Regions from separate parts of the Amycolatopsis sp. NPDC114505 genome, predicted to be linked through region 2. Evidence: predicted binding sites of a transcription regulator. Region 2 holds the regulator's gene; the other holds the start of a gene.
The links. The regulator HspR, encoded in region 2, represses chaperone genes until heat shock. The targets are predictions, from matches to a motif close to ANNTTGAGTNNNNNNNACTCAANNT.
Positions count from the first base shown of each region.

Region 1 (8,157 bases), 830 kb from region 2:
CGCGGACGACCCGGCCGGGCAGCGCGCCGACGTACGTGCGGCGGTGGCCGCGGATCTCCGCCTCGTCGCGGATGCCGCCCAGGGCGACCCGGACGAACTTCCGGCCCATCGCCTTCGCGACGGACTCACCCAGCGACGTCTTGCCGACCCCGGGAGGGCCCGCGAGGGCGAGCACCGCGCCGGAACGACGTCCGCCGACCGGGCCGAGACCCGATTCCGCGCGACGCTTCCGGACGGCCAAGTACTCGATGATGCGTTCCTTGACGTCGTCGAGACCGGCGTGGTCGGCATCCAGGACGGCCCTCGCCGCGGCGATGTCGTAGCTGTCCTCGGTGCGCTCGTTCCAGGGCAGCTCCAGGACGGTGTCCAGCCAGGTGCGGATCCAGCCGCCCTCGGGGGACTGCTCGGACGTGCGGTCCAGCTTGTCCACCTCGGCCAGCGCGGCCTTCTTGACGGCGTCAGGCAGCTCGGCGCCTTCGACGCGGGCGCGGTAGTCCGTCTCGTCAGTGGTGCCGTCGAGCTCGCCGAGCTCCTTGCGGATGGCCTCGAGCTGGCGGCGCAGCAGGAACTCCTTCTGCTGCTTCTCCATACCCTCGGCGACGTCCTTGCGGATCGTGTCGGTCACCTCGAGCTCGGCGAGGTGCTCCTTGCTCCACTCGAGCGCCTTCTCCAGGCGTGCGCTGACGTCGAGCGCGGTCAGCAGCTCGAGCTTCTGCTCGGTGTCGAGGTACGGCGCGTTGCCGGACAGGTCGGCGACCGCGGAAGGGTCTTCGACCTGCTGGACGGCGTCGATCAGCTGCCAGCCGCCGCGCTGCTGGAGGACCGAGATGACGACGGCCTTGTACTCGGCCGCGAGCTGCGCGGTCCGGTCGTCCGTGGTCTCGGTGGCGTCTTCGGCGTGCACCCAGCGGGCCGCGCCGGGTCCGTCGGCCATCCGGCCGACGACCGCGCGGGAGGTGCCGCGCAGCAGGACGGCGGCCTTGCCGTCGGGCACGCGGCCGATGCGCTCGACCGTCGCGACGGTGCCGAACTCGGCGTATTCGCCGTGGACGCGCGGGACGATGAGGACCTCGGCCTTGGTGGTGCCGGTCGACCGGATGCCGGGGAACGACGCCTGGCTGGGCGTGTTGGCCTGGGCGGACTCCACCGCGGCTCGCGTCTCGGTGTCGGTGAGGTCGAGCGGGACGACCATGCCCGGCAGCACGACGTCGTCATCGAGCGGGAGCACGGGCAGGAGGCGGGTGTCGGACATGTGCACTCCTCGTGTAGTTGAGTCTGCCTAGCTCAACTCTCCGATGGGTGCGTTTGTTTCCGATGGTGCGTTCGCCCACAGCGATCAGGGAAACCGCAGGTCAGCGGCCTGGCTTCACTCCGATACCGCACCACGCGTACGGACGGGCCTCCGCCTCCAGCGCGTTCAGCTTCCGGTCGGGCCGCCAGTCCGGCAGGTGCACGATGCCCGGTTCGAGCAGCGGCCAGTCGCCGAACAGCGGCTCGATCTCCTCGCGGTCGCGCAGCCACACCGGGTTGCTCGTCTTGCGGTACTGCTCGACGAACCAACGCAGCCCGGCCAGGGTCTCGCCGGTCCCGTCGCCCTCGCTCATCTGCGAGATCGCGAGCCAGCTCCCGGGCGCGAGCTTGTCCCGGTACGCCTTGAGCAGGCCGATCGGGTCGTCGTCCGGACCGACGAAGTGCAGCACCGCCATCATCATCAGGCAGACGGGCTTCGAGAAGTCGATGAGCCGCTTCGTCTCTTCGGCGCGCAGCACGGCCTTCGCGTCGCGCATGTCGGCCTGGACGATGCCCGCCCAGTCCGTCGCCGCCTCCTCTTCGAGGATCAGCGTCGCGTGCGCGACCGCGACCGGCTCGTAGTCGACGTACACGACCGTCGCGTCGTGGTCCTCGGGCAGCTCGGCCTCGACGACCTCGTGCACGTTGCCGGCCGTCGGGACGCCGGAGCCGAGGTCGATGAACTGCCGGATGCCGGCCCGCAGCGCCGCCCGCACCGCGCGGTTCATGAACTCGCGGTTCTGCTTCGAGCCGGGGCGCACCAGCGGCCACTGCTGCTCCATGCGCCGGCCGAACTCGCGGTCCACGGCCCAGTTCTGCGTGCCGCCCAGGTACCAGTCGTAGATCCGGGCCGCGGACGGCTTCTCGGTGTCGACGCCTTCGGGTGCTCTCGGCGCGGAATCCCGCTGATCGGTCACTTCCGGCTCCCCTCGCTGCTCCGGGAGCCAGCCTATAAGGACTCGAGACCAGGGGTAATCCGCCAGTCGTTCACCGAACGGCTGGTCGACGCTGCCAGTACGTCCACAGCGGGCGGTACCCCTGCGCGTACCAGAACGGCGTCGACAGCGGGTTCGCCGCCGCGTGGTGCAGGAGGACGACGTCGGCGCCCTCTTCGTCCAGGACGTGGTGGGCGTGGGTGGCCAGCGCGGTACCGACACCGGACGACCGCGCCTCCTTCGCGACGGCCAGCGACGACAGGTAGCCGACGCGGTCCGCCGCGACGCGGTCGCTGATCCAGCCGGTCTCGCCCGGGTGCTGGACGTTCACCATGCCGAGCGGACGGCCGTACAGCTCGGCGATCCACAGTGGCGGTTCCGGGCGGTTCAGCTGCTCGGCCAGGTCCTTGGCCATGATGTCCTCGACGCCCTTGCGCAGGTTGACCGTGCCGTACTGCGCGTCGAAGGAGTGCAGTTCGAGTCCCAGCGAGACGACGGTCTCGAGGTCGCCGGGCTCGGCGCGGCGGATCTTGACGCCGGGTGTGCCGCGCGGGCCCACCGGGTCCATCCGCTCGGCCGGGCGGACCGCGATCACGCGCAGCGGCGCGAAACCGTGGTGCAGCATTTCCCGCGTGCCGGCGGCGTCCCGGCTGGCGCGCGGCACGATCGCCGCGGTCTCGGTGTCGCCGCGCTCGGCGACCGCGCGCAGATGTTCATCCCATCGGGTGAGGAGGGCGTCGAGGACGGCCGCGGGCTGCGGGCCGGCGAGCTGGAGGTCGAGCCGGTGCTCGGTCAGCGCCCGCCACGGCGCGTTCGGGGCGTCCTGGTCGACCTGGATGCGGGAGGCCAGCCCGGACGCGGCCGAACCGGCGGTCGAGACCTCCAGCACCGCGGCGCTTTCGGCCGCTTCGAAGGGAGAGGAACCGGGGAGCAGGGGATCCGCCGCCGCGAGCCGCGCCGCGTGGTCGGTGGCAATCACGTCGCTGTGCATGGGCACATTGAAGCGCTACCCGGACTGGCGTGCGAAGAGAACCACCCCTGCTCGCCACCCCCCAATGTTTCACCCCTTGGTCCACGCAGGTCAGCGCCATCGAGGCATTGTTAACCCTGGGGTGATCTCCTACTGTCTCGAAAGGGACGCGGGTACGCCCTACGGGGTACGGTATGGCCCTTGTCCACACCCGAAGTCACGGATCAGCACCGGTGGACAAGCCGGGAGGGAAGGTCGGATGCCGGACACCAACGCCCACGGCGACGCCGTCGCACAGGCGCAGCCCGGGCCGGGAGCCGCTTCCGGGACACCGCCCGTTTCCGTCGAAGCTCGCACCGACGAGCGCCGGTTCCGCGCGTACACCTTCGCCGTCCTGAGCATCGGGCTCGTCGCCGCGTTCGCCGTCGGGTCCTGGCTGCCGTTCCACTGGGACAGCAGGCTGCTGTGGATCGGGCCGGTGCTCGCGGTCGCGTTCCTGCTCGCCGAGCAGCTCGGCATCAACGTCGACGTCCGCAGCGGCATCTCGTGGACCATCTCCTTCACCGAGATCCCGCTCGTCATCGGGTTCTTCGTCGCGCCGTTCGAGGTCGTGCTGGCCGCGCACCTCGTCGCCGGCATCGGGACGCTGCTCGCGCGCAAGGTCGCCGGCCGCGTCCTCTACAACGCGGGCGCGTTCCTGCTCGAGATCACCGGCGCCTTCGCGGTCGCCGGGCTGGTCAAGTACGCCGTCGGCGCGGGCGTCGGCGACAAGATCCCGTGGGTCGCCGCGCTGGCCGGCACGCTCACCGCGCCGCTGGTGAGCACGCTGCTCGCGCTGGCCGCGGTGCGCGTCCTGCGCCGCCGCATGCGGGTCAGCACCGCGGTCCGGCTCACCGCGCGGATCCTGGTCGTCGGCTTCGTCAACGCGTCGGTCGGCCTCTCCGGCTACCTCGTCATCTCGAACACGCCCAAGGCGTGGCCGCTGGTGCTCGCCGTCTTCCTCGGCTTGACCGCGCTGTACTGGGCCTACTCCGACCTGCTGCGCGAGCAGCGGGACATGGAGGCGCTCTCCGACGTCAGCCTGATGGTGGCCCGCTCCGGCCAGCAGGCGGCGGCGCGTCCGGCCAGTCGCGCGGACGAGCTCGTCGGCGGCGTCGACGTCCGCGAGTGGGCCACGATCGCCGAGCGCATCAAGGACCAGCTGGCCGCGGGCCGCGTCGTGCTGAGACTCCGGCTCGAGCCGAAGGACACCATGCGCGTGGTCGTCGCCGGCGACGACCTGCCGCCCGCCGACCCGGCCGCCGACGACCCGCTGCTGCGCCTGCCCGGCGCGCACGTCCGGCACTTCCGGATCACCGAGGCCAACCCCGACGTCCGCGCGGCGCTGCTCGACCGCGGCGCGCAGGAGGCGCTCGTCGTGCCGCTGCGCAGCGCGAACCAGCTGCTCGGCGTCGTCGAGGCGCACGACCGGCTGTCCCGCTGGCGCGGGTTCGGCAAGTACGACGTCCAGCTGCTCGGCACGATGGCCAGCCACCTCGCGACGTCGCTGGACAACCGGCGGCTGCTCGCGACCCTGCGCCACGACGCCTACCACGACCCGCTCACCGGGCACCTCAACCGGCCGGGCTTCCGGCAGGTGGCGAAGGAACCGTTGCGCGACTTCGCGAACGCCGTGGTGCTGCGCATCGACCTCGACGTCTTCTCGACGGTCAGCGACGCGCTGGGCTACGCCTGGGCCGACCGGATGGTGATCGCCGCCGGCCGCCGCATCCGCGACGCGCTCGGCCCCGACGTCCCGCTCGCCCGCCTCGAAGGCGCGTCGTTCGCGGCGCTGCTCGTCGGCTGCCCGCCCGAGGACGCCCACGCGGCGGCAGAACGGCTGCGCGAGGAGCTTTCCGCGCCGTACCCGGTGGACCGGCTTTCGGTCGAGGCGAACGCGATGATCGGCTACGCGACGACGACGCCCGAGGAGTCCGGCGACGTCGTCGACATCGAAGGCCTGCTCCAGCGCGCCGACGTTGCTGTTCGCGCTACCAAGGGCGGCGAAGAGGTCCGCGGCTACGTGCCGAGCATGGGCCAGATCTTCCTGCGCCGCTTCCAGATGGTCACCCAGTTCCGGCAGTCCCTCGAGGACGGCCAGGTCAGCGTGCACTACCAGCCCAAGATCACCCTGCCGAACCGCCAGGTCCAGGGCGTCGAGGCGCTGGTCCGCTGGGTGCACCCGGAGTTCGGCCGGCTCGGCCCGGACGAGTTCGTCCCGGCCATCGAGGCGGCCGGCCTGATCGGCGTGCTGACGTCGTTCGTGCTCGGCGAGGCGCTCAAGCGCTGCCGCAAGTGGCTCGACGAGGGCCTGCGGATCTCGGTGGCGGTCAACCTGTCGGTGCGCAACCTGGCCGACGAGGACTTCCCGAACAAGGTGGCCCGCGAGCTGGAGCGCGTCGGCATCCCGCCGGAGCTGCTGACGTTCGAGCTGACCGAGTCCGGCGTGATGTCCGACCCGCAGAAGGCGCTGCCGATCCTGCGCGAGCTGCACTCGCTGGGCATCACGCTGGCGGTGGACGACTTCGGCACCGGCTACTCGTCGCTGGCCTACCTGCGGCAGCTGCCGGTCGACCAGGTCAAGATCGACAAGAGCTTCGTCCTCGGCATGGGCACCGACCTCGGCGACCTCGCCGTCGTGCGGTCGATCGTCGAGCTGGGCCACTCGCTCGGCCTGACGGTGGTCGCGGAAGGCGTCGAGGAGGACGTGGCGCGCGACCAGCTCGAGGCGATGGGCTGTGACGTCGCCCAGGGCTACCTGATCTCGCGGCCGCTGCCGGAGGACCGCCTGGAGGCGTGGCTGCAGGCCCGCACGGCGCGCTCGCCGGGACGCCACTCCGAGACCGTGCTTACGCTGCTGACCTGAGGTTTTGTGCTAACGGGACCCCGGTTGCACGGGCGGGTGACAGGGCTTGCTAACCTTTCCAAGTCCTCGCGAGAGGCCAGGCCCCTTTAGCTCAGTCGGCAGAGCGTCTCCATGGTAAGGAGAAGGTCTACGGTTCGATTCCGTAAAGGGGCTCACGACCTCAGCCGCGTCACGCCTGCGTGTCGCGGCTTGGGTCATGTAAGGGCGGTGTAGCTCAGTTGGCAGAGCAAGCGGCTCATAATCGCTGTGTCGCCGGTTCAAGTCCGGCCACCGCTACGCGGTAACGACTGGGGCTGGCCCCCGGGACCTGAGAGAGAAGGAAACGCTGTGGCTGCCACCGACGTGCGACCCAAGATCACGCTGGCGTGCGAAGAGTGCAAGCACCGCAACTACATCACCAAGAAGAACCGGCGCAACAACCCGGATCGCCTGGAGATGAAGAAGTTCTGCCCGAACTGCGGTACGCACCGGACGCACAAGGAAACCCGCTGACGTAGCGCGTTCACACCAGCTTTCGAAGAGCCGCCCCGGACCACCGGGGCGGCTCTTCTGCTGTTGGTAGCCTCTCCGGGTGCCCTTGGACGAGTCGTTCACCGGGCGGGTGTACCCGCCGCAGACCAGCTACGAAGTGAGCCGGGAGAAGATCCGGGAGTTCGCCGACGCGATCGGCGACGACAACCCGGTCTACCGCGACCCGGAGGCAGCGAAGGCGGCCGGCTACCCGGACGTGATCGCGCCCCCGACGTTCCTCACGATCATCAACCTGGCATCGATCAACTCGATCGTCACGGACCCGGAGCTGGGCCTCGACTATTCCAGGATGGTCCACGGCGACCAGCAGTTCACGTACAGCCGCCCGGCCCACGCAGGCGACAAGCTGCTGCTGACCACACACATCGACCGGATCATGGCGAGGGCGGGCAACGACTTCATCAACTTGCGCGCGGAGATAACGGACGCCGAAGGCGCGCACATCGCGACGACGAAGGCCCAGCTAGTGGTGCGAGGGGAGAGCGCGTGAACACCGGCGACGAGCTGCCCGCCCTCGAGGTGAGGATCACGCGCGACCAGCTGGTCCGCTACGCGGGAGCGGCCCTGGACTTCAACCCGATCCACTGGAACGAGGCCTTCGCCAAGGAGGTAGGGCTCCCGGACGTGATCGCCCACGGAATGCTGACGATGGCGGTAGCCGGCCGAGTGGTGACGGACTGGCTGGGCGACCCAGGCCGCCTGCTGGACTTCAGCGCACGTTTCACGCGCCCAGTGGTGGTCCCCAACACACCAGAGGGAGCCCTGGTGGAGATCACAGGCAAGGTAGCGGCCGTAGACGACGAAGGCACAGCCCGCATCGACCTGGTGGTCAAGTACGACGGCAAGACGGTCCTAGGCAAGCCCCAGGCACTGGTGCGCACGTAAGACGGCAGCACGAAGAGGGCAACGCGAACCCAGACCGCCCCCAGCACCCCGATCCGAAGCCACAACACGGCCGCCGCCACCGGGTCAAGGCATCTTTCCCGCCTTGACGCGGTCGCGCCGGCCGTAGTCACAATGAGGGCTTCGGGGTGCCGGAGGCCTAAAACAGCTTCAAAACCCCCAAAACAGCATCAGCCATCCCCTGCTCCCCCCGAGCATTGGGATGCAGAGCGGTCCCATGCAGGGTGGGAATCACACCCTCGACCCACCGGGTATCCGAAGCCGTACAAACATCATGCCCCTTACCAGGCGTAGCGGTATCGGCATACCCAGCCGAATGACCATCAGCTTGGTCCTCAAGCATCTTGTTCAACTTCCCCAAAGCCCCCCGGAAGTAAGCAACATCCCCAGCCCCGATGGGCAGCACCGGCCAGCACCCATCCCCATCGGGCAGCACGGACGGATACCCGACAACGACGACCTTCGCCTTCGGAGCCTGCTTGTGGATGCGATCGAGCACAGCACCGACCTTCGGCGCAGTGGCATCGATCCGCTCGGCGAGCTGATCATGCCCACCAGCAGTCAGCTTGTCCTTGCAAGGTGACCCGGACCGATGAGCCGTCGCACAGGAAGAAGCCAGCGAC
Region 1 is NZ_JBVKDV010000001.1:607,446-615,602, reverse strand. Features, by position in the region: gene lon (endopeptidase La) at 1-1,252, opposite strand, end outside; gene ACZ7OU_RS03090 (SAM-dependent methyltransferase) at 1,353-2,207, opposite strand; gene ACZ7OU_RS03085 (GNAT family N-acetyltransferase) at 2,278-3,216, opposite strand; gene ACZ7OU_RS03080 (putative bifunctional diguanylate cyclase/phosphodiesterase) at 3,455-6,100, shown strand; tRNA gene ACZ7OU_RS03075 (tRNA-Thr) at 6,181-6,253, shown strand; tRNA gene ACZ7OU_RS03070 (tRNA-Met) at 6,304-6,376, shown strand; gene rpmG (50S ribosomal protein L33) at 6,428-6,592, shown strand; gene ACZ7OU_RS03060 (MaoC family dehydratase N-terminal domain-containing protein) at 6,672-7,121, shown strand; gene ACZ7OU_RS03055 (MaoC family dehydratase) at 7,118-7,516, shown strand; gene ACZ7OU_RS03050 (SGNH/GDSL hydrolase family protein) at 7,674-8,157, opposite strand, start outside.
Region 1: a site for HspR is predicted at 1,267-1,291, ahead of lon (endopeptidase La). Genes of this name have one in related genera too.

Region 2 (8,157 bases):
AACTTGCCAGAGCCTCGCTCAAGGCGAGGAAGAACGTGCAGGTCACGTACATAGCAGGCTTACACAGGAGGAAAGCACCATGGCGCGAGCGGTCGGCATCGACCTCGGCACGACCAACTCGGTCGTAGCCGTCCTTGAGGGCGGCGAGCCGACGGTCATCGCCAACTCCGAAGGCTCCCGGACCACCCCGTCGATCGTCGCCTTCGCCAAGAACGGCGAAGTGCTGACCGGTCAGCCGGCGAAGAACCAGGCGGTGACGAACGTCGACCGGACGATCAGGTCCGTGAAGCGGCACATCGGCACCGACTGGAAGACCGAGATCGACGGCAAGAACTACACGTCGCAGGAGATCAGCGCCCGCGTGCTGATGAAGCTCAAGCGCGATGCCGAGGCGTACCTGGGCGAGACCATCACCGACGCGGTGATCACCGTCCCGGCGTACTTCGAGGACGCGCAGCGGCAGGCGACGAAGGAGGCCGGGCAGATCGCCGGCCTGAACGTGCTCCGCATCGTCAACGAGCCGACCGCCGCCGCGCTGGCGTACGGCCTGGACAAGGGCGAGAAGGAACAGACCATCCTGGTCTTCGACCTCGGTGGCGGCACGTTCGACGTCTCGCTGCTGGAGATCGGCGAGGGCGTCGTCGAGGTCCGCGCGACCTCCGGTGACAACCACCTCGGTGGCGACGACTGGGACGAGCGCATCGTCAAGTGGCTGGTCGACAAGTTCAAGGCCACGAACGGCATCGACCTCACCAAGGACAAGATGGCGCTGCAGCGCATCCGTGAGGCCGCGGAGAAGGCGAAGATCGAGCTGTCCAGCTCGAACTCGGCCGGCATCAACCTGCCGTACATCACGGTCGACGCCGACAAGAACCCGCTGTTCCTCGACGAGCAGCTCTCCCGCGCCGAGTTCCAGAAGATCACCTCGGACCTGCTCGAGCGCACCCGCAACCCGTTCAACAACGTGATCCGCGACGCGAACATCGCCGTCGGCGACATCGACCACGTCGTGCTCGTCGGTGGTTCCACCCGCATGCCGGCCGTGTCGGACCTGGTCAAGGAGCTGACCGGCGGCCGCGAGCCGAACAAGGGCGTGAACCCGGACGAGGTCGTGGCGGTCGGCGCGGCGCTGCAGGCCGGTGTCCTGAAGGGCGAGGTCAAGGACGTCCTGCTGCTGGACGTCACGCCGCTGTCGCTGGGCATCGAGACCAAGGGTGGCGTCTTCACCAAGCTCATCGAGCGCAACACCACGATCCCGACCAAGCGTTCGGAGATCTTCTCCACCGCGGACGACAACCAGCCGTCGGTGCAGATCCAGGTGTTCCAGGGTGAGCGCGAGATCGCCGCGCACAACAAGAAGCTCGGCATGTTCGAGCTGACCGGTCTCCCGCCCGCCCCGCGTGGCGTGCCGCAGATCGAGGTCACCTTCGACATCGACGCGAACGGCATCGTGCACGTCCTGGCGAAGGACCTGGGCACGAACAAGGAGCAGTCGATGACGATCACCGGTGGCTCCGCGCTGCCGAAGGACGACATCGAGCGGATGGTCAAGGACGCCGAGGCGCACGCCGAGGAGGACAAGACCCGTCGCGAAGAGGCCGAGACCCGCAACCAGGCCGAGACGCTGGTCTACCAGACCGAGAAGTTCCTCAAGGACAACGACGACAAGCTGCCCGAGGACCTCAAGGCCAAGGTCAAGTCCGCGATCGACGAGTCGAACGAGGCGCTCAAGGGCACCGACTCGGCGAAGATCCGTGAGTCGATCGAGAAGCTGAACACCGCTTCGCAGGAGCTGGGCACCGCCCTGTACGCCAACGCGAACGCCGATGCGGCAGCCGGTGCGGCCGGAGCTTCGGGTGCGGCCGGTGGCGACGCCGGTGCGGCCGGCGGCCAGGCCAAGGCCGATGACGTGGTGGACGCCGAGATCGTCGAAGAGGACGAAAAGAAGTGACCCACAGCTACGACGAATCCGAGAACCAGGGCCGCGGCCCCGAGGAGCCGGTGGTCGTGCGGGATCGGCGGCGGGTGGACCCCCAGACCGGGCAGGTTCGCCCGCCCGGTCCGGCCCACGCCGCGCCGGAGCCGGAGGACGCGCCCGTGGAACACGCGGGCCCCTCGCTTGGCGAGTCCATTGTGGACGACTCGGTGTCGGTTTTCTCCGACGTCGAGAAGGAGCTGGCCGAGCGCACCGCCGACCTCCAGCGCCTGCAGGCGGAGTACGCCAACTACCGCAAGCGGGTCGAGCGTGACCGCGAGGCGGTCGTGCTCGGGGCCAAGGCGACGGTGGTGAACGACCTGCTGCCGCTGCTCGACGACCTCGAGCGGGCCGAGCAGCACGGCGACCTCACCGGGGCGTTCAAGGCCGTCGGCGACAAGCTGATCAGCGGCCTGCAGCGCGCGGGGCTCGAGTCGTTCGGCAGCGAGGGCGAAGCCTTCGACCCGAGCGTGCACGAGGCCGTGCAGCACAACACCTCGCCGGAGGTGGCGGGCCCGACGGTGACCGTGGTCATGCGTCGCGGCTACCGCTTCGGCGACCGGGTGCTGCGGGCGGCGCTGGTCGGGGTCACCGACCACGAGCCAGGCGGCCCGGCGGAGCACCCGCCCGTCGGTGGCGAGCTGCCGCTCGGCGGCGGACTCGATGACCAGCAGCAGTAAGCAACATCCGGTTCGACTGGAAGGAGGAGGCGCCCGATGAGTGCTCGGGAATGGGTCGGCAAGGACTTCTACCGTGAACTGGGCGTCTCCTCCGACGCCACCCAGGACGAGATCAAGAAGGCCTACCGCAAGCTGGCCAAGGAGAACCACCCGGACGCGAACGCCGGCAACGCGCAGGCGGAGCAGAAGTTCAAGGCGGTCTCCGAGGCCTACGGCGTGCTCTCCGACGCGAGCAAGCGCAAGGAGTACGACGAGGCGCGGCGGCTGTTCGGCGGCGCCGGGGGCGGGTTCAACTTCCCCGGTGGCGGCGGTACCGGCAGCTTCGACGTCGGCGACATCTTCGGCCAGGCCGGTGCCAACCAGCAGGGCGGCTTCGGCGGGCTCGGCGACATCCTCGGCGGGCTGTTCGGCCGCGGCCGCACGACGGCGGGCGCGACGGCCAACCGGCCGCAGCGCGGGGCCGACGTCGAGACGGACGTCAGGATCGACTTCACCGAGGCGGTCAAGGGCGCGACCCTGCCGCTGCGGCTGTCGAGCCCGGCGACCTGTTCGACGTGCGGTGGCAACGGCGCGAAGCCGGGCACCTCGCCGCGGACCTGCCCGACCTGTTCCGGGTCCGGGCTGGTCAGCCGCAGCCAGGGCGCGTTCGCGTTCTCGGAGCCGTGCCGCGACTGCCGTGGGCGCGGGCAGATCATCGACGACCCGTGCCCCGAGTGCGGCGGCGAAGGGGTCAGCACGCGGACTCGCACGCTGACCGTCCGGATCCCGTCGGGCGTCGACGACGACCAGCGGATCCGGCTGGCCGGCCAGGGCGAGCCGGGCCGGGGTGGCGCGCAGGCGGGCGATCTGTACGTCCGGGTGCACGTGGCCCCGCACGCGCTGTTCGGGCGCAAGGGGCTCGACCTGACGATCACCGTGCCGGTCGACTTCACCGAACTCACGCTCGGCACCACGATCACGGTGCCGACGCTCGAGGGCAAGGTCTCGCTCAAGGTGCCGCCGGGTACCGCCAGCGGACGGGTGTTGCGCGTGCGCGGCAAGGGCATCGCCAAGCGTGACGGCTCGCAAGGTGATCTGCTCGTCACCCTCACCGCGGCGATTCCCGCCAAACTGGACGACAAGGCGCGCGAAGCACTGCAGGCGTACGCCGAGTCGATGGCCGGGCACGACCCCCGGCCCGAGATCACCGAGCTGCTCGAAGGCAGGTGAGTGGGATGTTCGGCGGGATCCCTCAGGAAGGCGACGAAGAGACCCCGGTGTTCGTCATCTCGGTGGCGGCACAGCTCGCGGGGATGCACGCTCAGACGTTGCGCACCTACGACCGGCAGGGCCTGGTTTCCCCGGGCCGCACTTCCGGTGGCGGGCGGCGCTACTCGATGCGGGACATCGCGCTGCTGCGCGAAGTCCAGCGCCTGTCGCAGGAAGACGGCGTCAACCTGGCCGGCATCAAGCGGATCATCGAGCTGGAGAACCAGGTCGACGCGCTGCGGGCCCGGCTCGCGGAGCTGACCGAAGAGCTGGCCGCGGCTTACGTCGCGGGCGAACAGGCCGCGGCGGCGGCGCACGCGTCCTACCGCCGGGACCTGGTGCCGCTCAAGCCGCAGACCGCGATGGTGGTCTGGCGTCCCAAGCGCCGCTGACGTTTCCGACGTACCGAAGGCCTCCCCGGGTGACCGGGGAGGCCTTCGTGCGTCAGAGGACCAGCTGGGGCCAGGTCGCGAGATCCGTCAGCATCCGGCGGTCGTGCGTCGCCACGACCACCGCCGCCGGGGTCTCGAGCAGAGCCTCGGTCAGCTCCTCGACGAGCACCGCCGACAGGTGGTTGGTCGGCTCGTCGAAGACGAGGACGTCCGGGCGTCCGGCCAGCCGCAGGGCCAGGTCGAGCCGCCGCTGCTGCCCCTGGGACATGCGGCCGATCGTTGTCCGCAGGGCTTCCGAGTCGAGCAGGCCCATGGCCGAAACCGGGACACCCGCTCGCTCGAACAGCCGGCGAGCGGTGAGCTCTTCCGGCCACGCCGGGACTTCCTGGCCGATCAAGGCCACCTTCGCGCCGGGCAGGTGCCGGACCGATCCCGTCGTCGGCGTGAGCTCGCCGGCGAGCGCCGACAGCAGCGTCGACTTGCCCGCGCCGTTCTCGCCTGTCACGAGCAGCCGGTCGCCGCGGTCGAGGGAGAGCGTCACCGGGCCGGCGAGACGGCCGGCGACGCCGACGTCGTGCAGGCGGACCAGCGCTTGAGCGCCGGAGCCGAGATCGGGCCACCGCAACGACAACGGCGGCTCGGGCACGGTCACGCGGTGGGCCTCCAGCGCCGCCCGCTCCCGGTTGAGCGCCTGGACGACGCCGGGTGCGCGGGACTGGCGCTGGTGCCGTCCGGTGCCCTTGTCCGGCCGCCAGCCGGTGCTGAGCCGGTCGCGCGCCTGCGTCACCGCGAGCGTCAGCTGCCGATGCGTGTCCTGTTGTTCCTCGAACTCCTGCGTCCAACGTTCGCGGTCGCGCCGGCGGCCGTCCTGCCAGGCCTGGTAGCCACCCGCGTAGCTGCGCGGACGGCCGTCCTGGCTGGGGTCGAGGTCGAGGAACTCGGTCGCGACGTCGCCGAGCAGCGCACGGTCGTGGCTGACCAGCGCGACGCCGCCGTCGTGGCCGCGCAGGCGGTCAGTGAGAAATGCGAGGCCGTCGGCGTCGAGGTGGTTGCCGGGCTCGTCGAGCAGCAGGAAGTCGTGCCGCGCGCCGAGCAGGCAGGCCAGCCGCACGCGGTAGCGCTGCCCGACCGAGAGCGTGCCCAGTTCGCGGGTCCGGTCGGCGCACGCGCCGAGGGCTTCGAGCGCGATGTCGACGCGACGTTCGGCGTCCCAGGCGTCGAGGCGGGTCGCCGCTTCCAGCGCGGCGGCGTAGTGGTCTTCGTCGAAGTCGGAAACCGCCGCGTCGAGTGCTCGCAAGGCCTCATCGACGTCGCGCAGTGCCTCGGTGGTCAGCGTGCCGACGGTTTCGCCGGACCGGAACGGCAGCGCCTGCCGCGCGACGCCGACCGTGCCCGTCCGGTGGACGGTGCCGTGGTCGGGCGCCCGGAGCCCGGCGAGGACGTGCAGCAGCGTGGTCTTGCCGCGCCCGTTCTCGCCGACGATCGCCAGCCGCGACCGGGCCGAAACGGTGACGCTCACGTCGTGCAGGACGCGGCGGGAGCCGAGCGTGACGCCGACGTGCTCCGCGCGCAGGTGGGCGTGGTCGAGTAGAGGGGAATTCAAGGGATGCTCCGCAGCTCTGGAGGGAGCCGGGCAGCACGAGAGCGGCCGCCCGGCGAAGGCCGGAACGGCGGGCAGGGAAAGGAGATCGGTGCGCCGCCGTCAGCGGCGGCTGCGCAACCTCGCGAAGACGGCGAAGGAGAACGTCATGATCACGAGGCTAACGCGACCCGCGAGCGCGGCCAACCGAATATATCGGCACGAGGCGGGCAGCGAACGCGCGACCGCGAGCAGCTCGGCAGGAGGCTGCTCGCGGTCGCACCCCGGGGCCGCGGGGACGTCACACCTTGAAGTTCAACAGCTGCTTGACCTCGGCGTTCCTCGACTCGATGACCCGCCGGGCCAGGTCACGGGACTGGGCGTTGACGCCGCCGCCCGCTCCGTTCTCCGTCTGGGCCAGCTCGACCGCGCCCTGCTGCTGGCCGGTCAGGACGTCGAGGAACTTGCGCGGGAACTCACCCGGCGGAGCCGTCCGTAGGGCGCTCACCAAGTCCGGCGATGTCATCTTCATGCCGCCGTGACCCGCGTGGGCGCCGGGGTTCATGTCCATCGTCTCGGGCTGGCCCCAGGCGCGTAGCCAGTTCTTCATGTCCGTGATCTCGGTCTGCTGGGTCGACTCGATCGCCGCCGCCAGCTCCTTCAAGGCCGGAGGCAGCGGGTGGTCCGCGGCCAGGCGGACGATCTCGATGCCCTGCTGGTTCTGGGGGATCAGCATCTGCAGGAACATCACGTCGGCCGCGTTGTACGTGGGTGGGGCCGCCGTCGCGCCGCAGCCCGTGAGCAGCAGCGCGACGACGGCCAGCAGCACTCTCACTGACGCTGCCAGAGCGCCGGCGTGTTCGGCGGCTCCCAGCCCGCGATCGCCGTGTGCGGCTGGAGGCAGCGGTAGCTCACGCCGTTGTACGTCACCACGTCGCCGGCCTTGTACGCCGTTCCGGCCGCCCACGTGCCGCTCGACGGCGGCGTGGTCGGGGTCGTCGTCGGCGGACGGGTCGTCGTCGGGGGCGGGGTCGTCGTGGTCGGCGGCGGGGTTCCGCCGCCGCCGATCTGGAGGTCGACGCAGCTGTAGAACGCGTTGGCCGTGTCGGAGATGTTCCAGATCGCCAGCACCTTCACCCGGCCGGAATACCCGGCCAGGTTCACCGTGTGCTGCACGGTCGCCGGCGGCTGCTGGCCGTTGCCGTCGAACGACTTGATGAGCGTGTTGCCGACGTAGTACTCGTAGCTCTTGGTGGCGTGCCGGGCGGTGAACACCCAGTTGAACGTCACCGAAGTGCCGACCGACTTGGCCGGCCATGGCTTCGACTCGTCGGCCAGCTCGGCGAACTGACTCAGCCCGGCGTTGCAGCTGCGCAGGCCCTTGGGACCTTCGACGCTCTGGGGTTCGTAGACGATCTGGCCGCAGTCGGGCACCTTCCCGGCCTTGCAGTTGGCCTGCCGGCTGGGCGGATCGGAGATGTACCCATGGGCACTCGCGGAGGTGGCGGGGAGGACGACGACCAGCACCGGGGCGAGGAGAGCACCGGCTGCGGCCGCGAAAAGCTTTCGCTTCAGGGTCATTTCGGCTCCTCGAGGGGGAACAGCTTTGTTCCGGAGGGAGGACGAACGAGCACATCCGGGGAAGATGTGGTCTAGACCATAAGGCGATTCGGGCACAACGGTCAATCAACTACAGCCGTTCAGCAGAAACGCTAGCCCGCTCGGCTCAGTGCGAAGGTCGGGCCGGTTGCTGCAGGTGATCGCCGAAGAACGCCGTCACCCGGCGCCACGCGTCCTCGGACGCCTCGTGGTGGTAGGTGAACCCGACGACCTTGAGCAGCAGGTTCAGCGGCGGCGCGACTTCGATCTTGTTCGCGAACCCGTGGCTCGCGCCGTCGTACTCCTTGACGTCGTGCGGGATCTCACGCTCGGTGAGCGCCGTCTCGAGCTTCGCCGCCGCGCCGCGCAGCGAGAAGTCCTTCTTGCCGAAGCTGGCGACGATCGGGCACGCGTCGTCGAGGACGGCCAGGTTCTTCGGGAGCTGCCCGTAGTACGGCGCCGACGCCTCGAAGCCGCGTGACGCCGCGACGAGCGCGAAGCCGCCGCCCATGCAGAACCCGGCGATGCCGATCCGGCCCGAGCAGTCCGCGCGGCCGGCCAGGAGTGTGCGGGCCGCCTCGATGTCGTCGAACGTCCGGCCTTTGTTCGCGAACATGTCCGAGAACACGCGACGTACGCAGCGGCGGAACCCGCCGCGCGAATACATGTCCGGGCTGAGCGCGA
Region 2 is NZ_JBVKDV010000001.1:1,439,718-1,447,874, forward strand. Features, by position in the region: gene dnaK (molecular chaperone DnaK) at 80-1,951, shown strand; gene grpE (nucleotide exchange factor GrpE) at 1,948-2,655, shown strand; gene dnaJ (molecular chaperone DnaJ) at 2,692-3,864, shown strand; gene ACZ7OU_RS07285 (heat shock protein transcriptional repressor HspR) at 3,870-4,295, shown strand; gene ACZ7OU_RS07290 (ABC-F family ATP-binding cassette domain-containing protein) at 4,348-5,898, opposite strand; gene ACZ7OU_RS07295 (DUF305 domain-containing protein) at 6,176-6,709, opposite strand; gene ACZ7OU_RS07300 (lytic polysaccharide monooxygenase) at 6,706-7,455, opposite strand; gene ACZ7OU_RS07305 (dienelactone hydrolase family protein) at 7,601-8,157, opposite strand, start outside.